3 regions of the Rhizobium changzhiense genome follow, and region 1 is predicted to be linked to each of the others. Evidence: riboswitches for the same ligand, from Rfam matches in the RefSeq annotation. Region 1 holds a riboswitch; each other region holds the start of a gene.
The links. Region 1 has a riboswitch for FMN ahead of ribB (3,4-dihydroxy-2-butanone-4-phosphate synthase). Riboswitches for the same ligand answer to the same signal wherever they lie in the genome.

Region 1 (3,204 bases):
CATATAGGCGACCACCGATTTGGACAGGGCGTCGCTTGCGGAAAAGCCGGCCATCGCCATGCTCATATAGATGGCGCCCTGAGTATTGCGTGACCGCGGCATGAAGAGATTCCCTTTACCTGTGCGCTCCTTTTAGTCGCGAAGATGGATGAAGGGAATCGGATGAATGTCACACCAGGCATAAATCGATCATGCAGTGCACAACGGCACTGATGCCAACGCAGGCATCGGGGTGGGAGTCCCAGCAAATCCCCGTTTTATAAGACGAATTCCGCTATTTCCGACGCCGCAATCACGGCGTCGATGGGGAAACGTCGTCGCGCCTGCCGGTTCGCCCATAGGCGTTTTTCTCGTGCTGCGCGGGAAACGGGTGGCTGCATCGTCTGAAGTTTGAGCATCTCAGATATCGCAACAACCCAGGAGAGACCGATATGACACTTCTCAACGATAAGATCGCAATCATCACCGGCGCAAGCTCCGGCATCGGCCGCGCGGCGGCGAAACTCTTTGCCCGGGAAGGCGCCAAGCTCGTGGTTACCGGCCGGCGGCAGGACGCGCTCGATGCCGTCATCGCCGAAATCGAGGCGGAGGGTGGTCAGGCCGTCGCCATATCCGGCGATGTCAGGGACGAGGCTCTGCAGGCAAGGCTCGTCGAGACGGCAGTCTCGCGTTTCGGCCGGCTCGACATCGCCTTCAACAATGCCGGCATCATCGGTGAGATGGGGCCGGTCGCCGGGTTGTCGCTGGAGGGCTGGCGCGAGACGATCGAGACCAATCTCACCGCCGCGTTCCTCGGCGCCAAGCACCAGTCGGCGGCGATGGGAAAAGGCGGCGGATCGCTGATCTTCACCTCGACTTTCGTCGGGCACACCGTCGGCATGCCTGGCATGGCCGCCTATGCGGCGAGCAAGGCGGGTCTGATCGGCTTCGTGCAGGTGCTCGCCACCGAACTCGGAGCGCAAAAGATCCGCGTCAACGCACTGCTTCCCGGCGGCACCGACACGCCCGCCAGCATCACCAACGCGCCTGATGCCACGCCGGAGGTGCTAGCCTTCGTGGAGGGGCTGCATGCGCTGAAACGCATGGCGCAGCCCGAAGAGATCGCCAATGCGGCGCTTTTCCTCGCCTCCGACATGTCGAGCTTCGTCACCGGCACGGCGATGCTGGCGGATGGCGGGGTTTCGATCAGCCGGACATAGGACGGGCAAGGGGAAGGTGTCGTCAGAGTTGCGGCGGGGCTATGCCGCCGCAACAAAGGCACCGATCAGGCGACTTCGCGTATGTCTCTTGCTGCCTGGCGGTCGAGATAGGCGACCAGGTCCTCGATGGTGACGAGCGGGAGGTTGTGGCGTTCGGCAAAGAGCGTGAGTTCGGGCAGGCGGGACATGGTTCCGTCGTCGTTGGCGACTTCGCAGATGACGCCGGCGGGGATCCTTCCGGCCAGGCGGGCGAGGTCGACGGCGGCTTCAGTGTGGCCGGGGCGGCCGAGGACGCCGCGGGGATTGGCGCGCAGCGGAAAGATGTGGCCGGGGCGGGCGAATTCGTCAGGCTTTGCGCGATCGTCGACGAGGGCGCGGACGGTGGCGGCGCGGTCGGCAGCCGAGATGCCCGTCGTCGTGCCCTTGAGATAATCGACCGAGACCGTGAAGGCGGTTTTGTGCGATTCCGTATTGTTGGGCACCATCAGCGGAATATCGAGCGCATCGAGACGCTCGCCTTCCATGGCGATGCAGATGAGACCACGGGCGTGGGTCATCATGAAGGCGATTGTTTCCGGGGTGACGGCATCGGCCGCGACCACGATATCGCCTTCGTTTTCCCGGTTCTGGTCGTCGACGACGACGACCATCTTGCCGCTGGCGATGGCTGATATGGCATCTTCAATTGTTGCGATAGTCATGCTGTCTGGCCTTTCAAGGGTTATGTCAGCGGGCTGACATGGTCTGCAAGGCTCAATCCGTGAGCCAGCCTTCTGCCCTTGGGCGAACAAACGTCAGCCGACTCCGGGATGGAGTGCGACTGCCCGTGTTGTCCTCTTCCATCCGGACTATACCGTCGGCTCCGGCATCTCACCGGATCTGCTGACCTTCCGACAGGAGGTGCCGGAAGCGCTCGCGGGCTCCAGGATTGCTCCTGATACCGCCGGTGGGGAATTGCACCCCGCCCTGAGAACATTTCAAAGATAGGATCAAACACAGGCGGATGGCAAGGTCACTCGACCGGGCGAAAATGCAAAGCTGCCCTAACGCCGATGGACACACTGTTCACACGGAGGCGACGACCGTGTCGCCTTCCGCGCTTCATTGGTGGTTTGATCTTTCCATGCATGTCGTTGTCCCAAAACCGCTGCGCAGTTTTGGGCGACCTGTGTCAGGACATGATCAGCCCGCCGTCGACATTGATCGTCTGGCCGGTGATATAGGCGGCGTCATCGCTGGCGAGGAAGGTGACCAGGCCGGCGACGTCTTCGCCGGAGCCGGCCCGTTTCATCGGGATGCCCTCGACCCATTCCTTCATCAATTCGCCGGGAGCGTAGTTGCCGAGCAGCTTGCCCCAGGCCTGGTCGTTATAGGCCCACATGTCAGTCTCGATGATACCGGGGCAGAAGGCGTTGACGGTGATCTTCTCGGTCGCGACTTCCTTGGCCAGGCTCTGGGTGATGCCGACGACGCCCATTTTCGAGGCGGCATAATGCGGCGTGTAGATGAAGCCGTCGCGCGCCTGGCCGGAGGCGGTGTTGATGATGCGACCTCCGCGCTTGTGCTTGCGCATTCTAAGAATCGCCTCCTGAGCGCAGAGGAAAACGCCCTTTGTGTTGACGGCCATGACCTTGTCCCACTCGTTTTCGGTCAGGTCCTCGACGCGGGCAATGGTGATGACCCCAGCATTCTGGATCGAGACGTCGACCGCGCCGAATTCCCTCTCGGCGGCATCGTAGAGGGCGGTGACGCTCGCCTTGTCGGTGACGTCGCCGATGAAGGAGATCGCCCTGCCGCCTTCGGCACGGATCCCATCGGCAACGCCGTGGACCAGATCCTCATTGGCCGAGACGACAAGATTGGCGCCTTCGCGCGCAAAGCGCCTGGCGATCACCGCGCCGATGCCGCGGCTGCCTCCGGTAATGACGACAGTCTTTTGCTCAAAGCGTTTCATGCTCTTTCCTTCCCGGTATCCGTCGATAAACAGCAAATCTCGGCGCGATCT
Region 2 (3,204 bases), on a different contig from region 1:
GCGGTGATGATTTCGGCGGAGCTCACCGAAAGCTTGTCCTTGTCAACAGGCAGGTTCTCTGCGACCGGGAAGGACGCGATGCGGTTGAAAACCGGCTCGGCCGCGGCCGGAAAAGCAACGGATGCGAGAAGCACGGCAGCAAGCGCTGCCTTGCGCGATGAAATTGTCATGAAATCCCCCATGTGTCGAACATTCGAAACATGAGTTTTCTGCGGGAGCGGCATGACAAAGGCATGACAGATGCGGCATTTTGCGTCAGATCATGTCAGGCGAGTTTCCGCTCCCGGCGCATCTCGTTTCGCATGATGAACAGCGAAGCAGACAGGATGAGAGCAGCTCCCAGCCAGAGGTAGCCCGCCGGCGCATAACCGAAGAACAGCCAACCGGCCAGCACGTTCAACGGCAGCTTCAGATCGTCAAACGGCTGGACGTAGGCGGCATCCGCTGCGGCATAGGCAAGCGTCAGGAAATACTGCGCTACGGCAGTCAGCAGCCCCGCCAGCAGGAACAGGGCAAGGGTTGCGCCCGTCGGCACTGCAAAGCCTGCCGCAAGCGCCAGCCCGCCATTTATCGGCGTCAGCAGAACGAGCAGCCAGACGGTGATCGTCTCCGGCCGTTCGATCCCTGTCAGGCTCTTGGTGATCAGCGACGAGGCGCCCCACAGCAGCGCCGAAAGCACAGGCAAGAGAGCCGCCCAACCAAAGCCGTCCGACCATGGCTGCAGGATGATCATCGCCCCGGTGAAGCCCGCCGCCGTCGCAGCCCAGCGGGCCGGGCCGACGCGCTCACCGAGGAAAAGCCGGGCGCCCAGAATGATGAAGAAGGGCGAGGTCATCACCAGTGCGATCGCCTGCCAGATCGGCACTGTGGCAAGGCCGGCGACCCAAGCCTCGACGCCAAGCGCGGCAAGCACGACGCGCGCGAGGTGACGCCAGGGATAGCGCGTCCGCATCGCCGCAAGGCCGAGCCTCTTCAGGAACGGCAGAGAAAACAGGAAGGCGAAACCATATTGCCAGAAGGCTGCCGAGGCCGAGGGGAAGGCAAGCTTCATCGTCAGCCATTGGGTGACGACGTTGAGAAGCGAAAAAGCAATGCCGGCAAGGACCATCCAGAGTGCACCGACAACGGCACGGGACGGCGAGACTGCAAGGGAAGTCTGATTCATGTCTTTCATCCAGAACAGGGACCAACATAAATCAGGACGTATGAACCCCGACCAAGCGACACAGGGCAACCCCTGCCCTTCGCATGGCCGACACTCATTCTCTTCCATCCGGACTTTAACCGTCGGCTCCGGAATTGCACCGGATCTGCTGACCCTTCCTCCGCATGGGCGCGGAAGGAGGCGCTCGCGGGCTCAGGCCGAAACCCTTACCGCCGGTGGGGAGTTTCGCCCCGCCCTGAGAACAGAAATGTCGTAGATCAAAGCCCGCGCTGCGGCAATACCTGCCAAACGCAAAAGGGGTCCGGCAAAGCCGAACCCCTCCCAAATCCTGCACAACCGGTCTCGTTTCCGGCTGGTGGATAATCTCAGATCAGCCGTTGACGGCGTCCTTCAGGCCCTTGCCGGGCGTGAATTTCGGCACGTTGCGAGCCGGAATGTCGACTTCAGCGCCCGTCGACGGGTTACGGCCCTTCGTTGCGGCACGATGAGAAACGGTGAAGCTGCCGAAACCCGCGAGGCGGATGTCGCCCTTGTTCTTGAGTTCAGCCTGGACAACGTCAAAAACCGCGTCAACAGCGGAAGCCGCGTCAGACTTCGTCAGTCCTGCCTTTTCGGCTACTGCGGACACGAGTTCATTCTTGTTCATGTTTCCACCCCTTTCTAAATGGTATGAAACGACTCAAAAGTAAGCTAGGCGCAGAATAGGTTTCATCAGGCCCGCCGAAAACCCAAAAGCCCTGCAAATCAAGGAAAAGCAAGCGTCTACATGACGTTTTCACAAAAAAGGCTGACGTTTCCGCCAGCCTTTTTCCGTGTTTTGCGCCAATTGGGCATAAATGTGGCAAAGGCCACTCAATGCGCTATGGTTGCGCCTGTCTCGTCGAGGCCTTCGACCGATGTGATGACCGGCGTTTCCACCGTACCGTCCCATTCGATCGGCTCCGGCCGCCGGATCAGTGCGTGCTTGATCACCTCGCCCATGCGGGATACCGGGATGATCTCCATATTGTTCTTCACGTTGTCAGGAATCTCCGCCAGGTCCTTGGCGTTTTCCTCCGGAATCAGCACCTTCTTGATGCCGCCGCGAAGCGCTGCGAGCAGCTTTTCCTTGAGACCGCCGATCGGCAGCACACGACCGCGAAGGGTGATTTCACCGGTCATGGCCACATGCCTGTCCACCGGGATACCGGTCATGATCGAGACGATCGCGGTTGCCATGGCAACGCCGGCCGAAGGGCCATCCTTCGGCGTCGCACCTTCCGGCACGTGCACGTGGATATCGCTCTTGTCGAAGCGCGGCGGCTCGATACCGAAATCGACGGCGCGCGAGCGGACATAGGAGGCCGCTGCCGAGATCGATTCCTTCATGACTTCCTTCAGATTACCGGTGACCGTCATGCGGCCCTTGCCCGGCATCATCACACCTTCGATGGTCAGCAGCTCGCCACCGACTTCCGTCCAGGCAAGACCGGTCACAACGCCGACCTGATCCTCGCCCTCGGCTTCGCCATGGCGGAAGCGCGGGACGCCCAGATAGTCGGAGATGTTGGCGGCCGTCACGTGAACGGCCTTCGTCTTGCCCTTGATGATCTCGGTGACCGCCTTGCGGGCGAGTTTCATCAATTCGCGTTCGAAGTTGCGGACGCCGGCTTCGCGGGTGTACTGCTGGCTGATCGCCATCAGGGCGTCGTCGCTGACCGAGAATTCTTCCGGCTGCAACGCATGTTCCTTGATGGCCTTCGGCAGCAGGTGCCGCTTGGCGATTTCGCGCTTTTCATCCTCGGTGTAGCCGGCGATACGGATGATCTCCATGCGGTCCATCAGAGGCGCTGGAATGTTCAGCGTATTTGCCGTCGTGATGAACATCACATCCGACAGGTCGTATTCGACTTCCAGATAGTGGTCCATGAAGGTCATGTTCTGGGCCGGATCGAGGACTTCGAGCAGGGCCGAGGACGGATCGCCGCGATAGTCCTGGCCGAGCTTGTCGATCTCGTCGAGCAGGAAGAGCGGGTTGGACTTCTTCGCCTTCTTCATCG
Region 3 (3,204 bases), 400 kb from region 1:
ATATCGGACCAATCCGGAGAACGCTGCCAGGCAGCGTCGGCGAAGCGTTTCATCAGAAAAGGCCGGGCGAAAATCGCTCCGGCCTTCGTCCATCTCCATCTAATGCATGTCGCCCAAAAGTGTGCAGCGGTTTTGGGACAACGACATGCATAAATCAAAGACTTAAAGCGCGTCGCATGACGCCGGTTTGACGCGACGCGCTTTAAGCGAGACGTTAGTAATCATCCCGCCAACGGCGGTCGCGATCCCAGCGCCTCTCATGGCGCCAGCGCGGGCCATCCCAATCCCGGTGACGCCGCTCCCAGCCCCAGCGAGGCGGACCACCGTAGAAAGCTACCGGCGGTGGGCGGCGCCAGTTTCGCCGGCATTCGCCCCAGCGCGTCAGATGCCAGCCGCGACCGCAGGCGTAGTCGACCTTTGTGATATTGCTCTGGACATTGATTGTCCCAATCGGCATCGCCTGCGCTGTGCCGAACGAGAGGCTGCCAGCGAGCAAGGCAGCCGCGATAGAAAGTGCCTTCATCGAGAACTCCATTTCAATCCAGCCGTCCATACCTTATGACCGCCAAATTGAACTGGAGATGAACTGCGCGTTCACGTTTGCGGGAGAAAAAGAAGCGCTTCCGCACGGCCGGTCCGAACGCTCGCCGACCGCTGTTGTCGCAACGGCAAGCGCTTCAGAGCCGCCCCGCCGCCCGCAAAAATTGTTCATGTCCTGCCGTAAAAAGGATCGGGACCCGGATCGCGACCCGCGGCGACCTCGGTCAGCCGTCCGAGATAATGTGCCCAGCCCTCCGCATGGCCGGCGCATTGCTCGGCGCTCGGCAGGCCGCTATGGGTGAGCTGCAGCAGCGTTCCGCCTCCCTGTTCGATCAGATCGATCTCGACCAGGCTCGACCCCGGCGGCACCACCTCGCTGCCGTCCCAGCCGAAGCTGTAGGCAAGGCGATGAACCGGCACCACCTCTCGAAACGAGCCGCGCGCAAAGCGGGCGCCGGTAACGTTGACGAGATAGAGCCCGCCTGGCTGCGGCTCGACCTGCGCCTCCGTTCCCATCCAGCGCAGGATCTTTTCCGGGTCGGTCATCAACGCGAACACCGCGGCCGGCGGCGCCGCGATATGCGCCTCACGGTGGACGACGAATGGGTCTTGCATCTCTCTCTCCCATGGTTTCCACGGCCCTGCCCGTCGCCGGTGGAGACGGCGCAGCCTGTCCTGCCGTGCTATTCTGACGTGACTGTCCTCACGCACAGCATGTAGGCGCAAGCCCATCCTCCGCAAGAGGGCTTGCCCGTCGCGATCGACCAACACACGAAATCGCCGCGGGACCCCGATCCTGCATTGGTCGCGAAGCATTTCGACCTATTGCCAGCCCGTCACCTTCCCCCTATTGTTCGCGCCGTTCTCAGGGCGGGGTGCAAGTCCCTACCGGCGGTATGCAATTAGATTGCGAGCCCGCGAGCGCCTTCTCAGGAAGGGTCAGCAGATCAGGTGAGATGCCTGAGCCGACGGTCATAGTCCGGATGAAAGAGAACGTGCGTTCCTGCCGCCCTTGCGGCTGTCGGGGACGTTCGTGATCGCCTTGGGTGATGTGTCTGTTCGCCAAAGGAGATTACCGTGACACCCACCCGCTATGCCTTCGTCAAAGCCAGCTGGCACGCCGACATCGTCGACCGCGCCCTTGATGGCTTCCATCAGCTTATTCCGCCCGAGCAGATCGATGTGTTCGATGTTCCCGGCGCATTCGAGATGCCGCTGCTGTCGCGCGATCTTGCGGCAACCGGACGCTATGCCGCTGTCGTTGCCGCCGCCTTCGTCGTCGACGGCGGAATCTACCGTCACGAATTCGTCGCCCAGGCCGTCGTCGATGGGCTGATGCGCGCCGGCATGGATACCGGTGTGCCGGTGCTGTCGGTTTCGCTGACGCCGCATCAGTATCAGGAAACCGAGCACCACAAACAGATCTACCGCGCACATTTCGTCGAGAAAGGGCGTGAAGCAGCAAAGGCGGCTCTGACGATCGGCAAAACCCGCGCCGCTCTCGCTGCGTGAAAGCGGCTCGACGAGCAGAAGAACAACAGCCGATGAAGACGGCGGGGTCAACCCGCCGTCGACCACTCAATACCGATAGAATAATTGATTCGACGCCCTCACCGCGCTGTGGTCCACTGGCGGTGACATGTATCGCCATTCTTAACGCATCCAAAACCCCAAGGAGCTGAAGATGAGCAATGCAATGCGCAGCGAAACCCCCATTGAAACCCCGAGAACACAGCCCGTCGACACCAAGCTCGAGGTGGTCGTCATCCCCGTTTCCGACGTCGACCGCGCCAAACGTTTTTACGACGGCCTGGGTTGGCGGCTCGACGCCGACTTCGCCAATGATGCCGATTTTCGGGTGATCCAGTTTACGCCGCCGGGCTCCGGCTGCGCGATCATCTTCGGCAAGAACGTCACGGCCGCCGCCCCGGGTTCCGCCCAGGGGCTCTATCTTATCGTCTCCGACATCGAGGCCGCCTGCCGCGATCTCATCGCCCGCGGCGTCGAGGTCAGCGAAGTGTTCCATGACGCGGCCGGCGTCTATGCCGGCAAGGACGAACCATACCTGTTCGGGCGGCTCCGCATTGCCGGCCGCGATCCCGATCACCGCAGCTATCGCTCCTTTGCCTCCTTCAAGGATCCCGATGGCAACGGCTGGCTGTTCCAGGAAGTCACCACGCGCCTGCCAGGACGCATCGACGCCGACGGGACGACATTCACGACCTCGACCGATCTCGCGTCAGCTATGCGCCGTGCGGCGACCGCGCACGGTGAACACGAGAAGCGAAACGGCGGCAAACACGACGAGAACTGGCCGGACTGGTACGCCGAATACATGGTCAGCGAACAGGCCGGCAAGCAGCTGCCCTTGTAGGCAAGGGCGGCGGCATCACGCAAACGGTGACATCATTTGAGAGGCGTCTCGGCGGCAACGGCGCGGCGCTTCATCGCGCCTTCTTGGTGCACAGCGGTCACTATACCGTCGAGCCGGTCCCGCTGATCGTCGATCGTCGAATTGGGCGTGGCACTGGTCAGCTCCTTGCCGGTTTGGCGATCTGCGTCTCCTGCGTCAGACCCGAACGCAGTCGCCCGATAGATCTTCAAGAATGCAGACATCAGACATCGAGCCATTAGAGATCGACCGCGGCGGGATCTCAGCCGCCA

Region 2: another riboswitch for FMN. It lies ahead of ribN (riboflavin transporter RibN); the one in region 1 lies ahead of ribB (3,4-dihydroxy-2-butanone-4-phosphate synthase).
Region 3: another riboswitch for FMN. It lies ahead of G9X68_RS15085 (6,7-dimethyl-8-ribityllumazine synthase); the one in region 1 lies ahead of ribB (3,4-dihydroxy-2-butanone-4-phosphate synthase).

What each region holds. Positions count from the first base shown of each region.
Region 1 covers NZ_JABFCQ010000002.1:755,071-758,274, reverse strand. The annotation lists gene G9X68_RS13080 (DMT family transporter) at 1-102, opposite strand, end outside; gene G9X68_RS13075 (SDR family oxidoreductase) at 432-1,199, shown strand; gene ribB (3,4-dihydroxy-2-butanone-4-phosphate synthase) at 1,265-1,900, opposite strand; FMN riboswitch at 2,027-2,177, opposite strand; gene G9X68_RS13065 (SDR family oxidoreductase) at 2,371-3,153, opposite strand.
Region 2 covers NZ_JABFCQ010000001.1:132,752-135,955, forward strand. The annotation lists gene G9X68_RS00685 (esterase-like activity of phytase family protein) at 1-170, opposite strand, end outside; gene ribN (riboflavin transporter RibN) at 266-1,174, opposite strand; FMN riboswitch at 1,258-1,412, opposite strand; gene hupB (DNA-binding protein HupB) at 1,536-1,811, opposite strand; gene lon (endopeptidase La) at 2,018-3,204, opposite strand, start outside.
Region 3 covers NZ_JABFCQ010000002.1:1,159,952-1,163,155, forward strand. The annotation lists gene G9X68_RS15075 (GCG_CRPN prefix-to-repeats domain-containing protein) at 215-523, opposite strand; gene G9X68_RS15080 (SRPBCC family protein) at 709-1,155, opposite strand; FMN riboswitch at 1,398-1,539, shown strand; gene G9X68_RS15085 (6,7-dimethyl-8-ribityllumazine synthase) at 1,618-2,052, shown strand; gene G9X68_RS15090 (VOC family protein) at 2,225-2,914, shown strand; gene G9X68_RS15095 (hypothetical protein) at 2,947-3,156, opposite strand; gene G9X68_RS15100 (cytochrome b) at 3,195-3,204, opposite strand, start outside.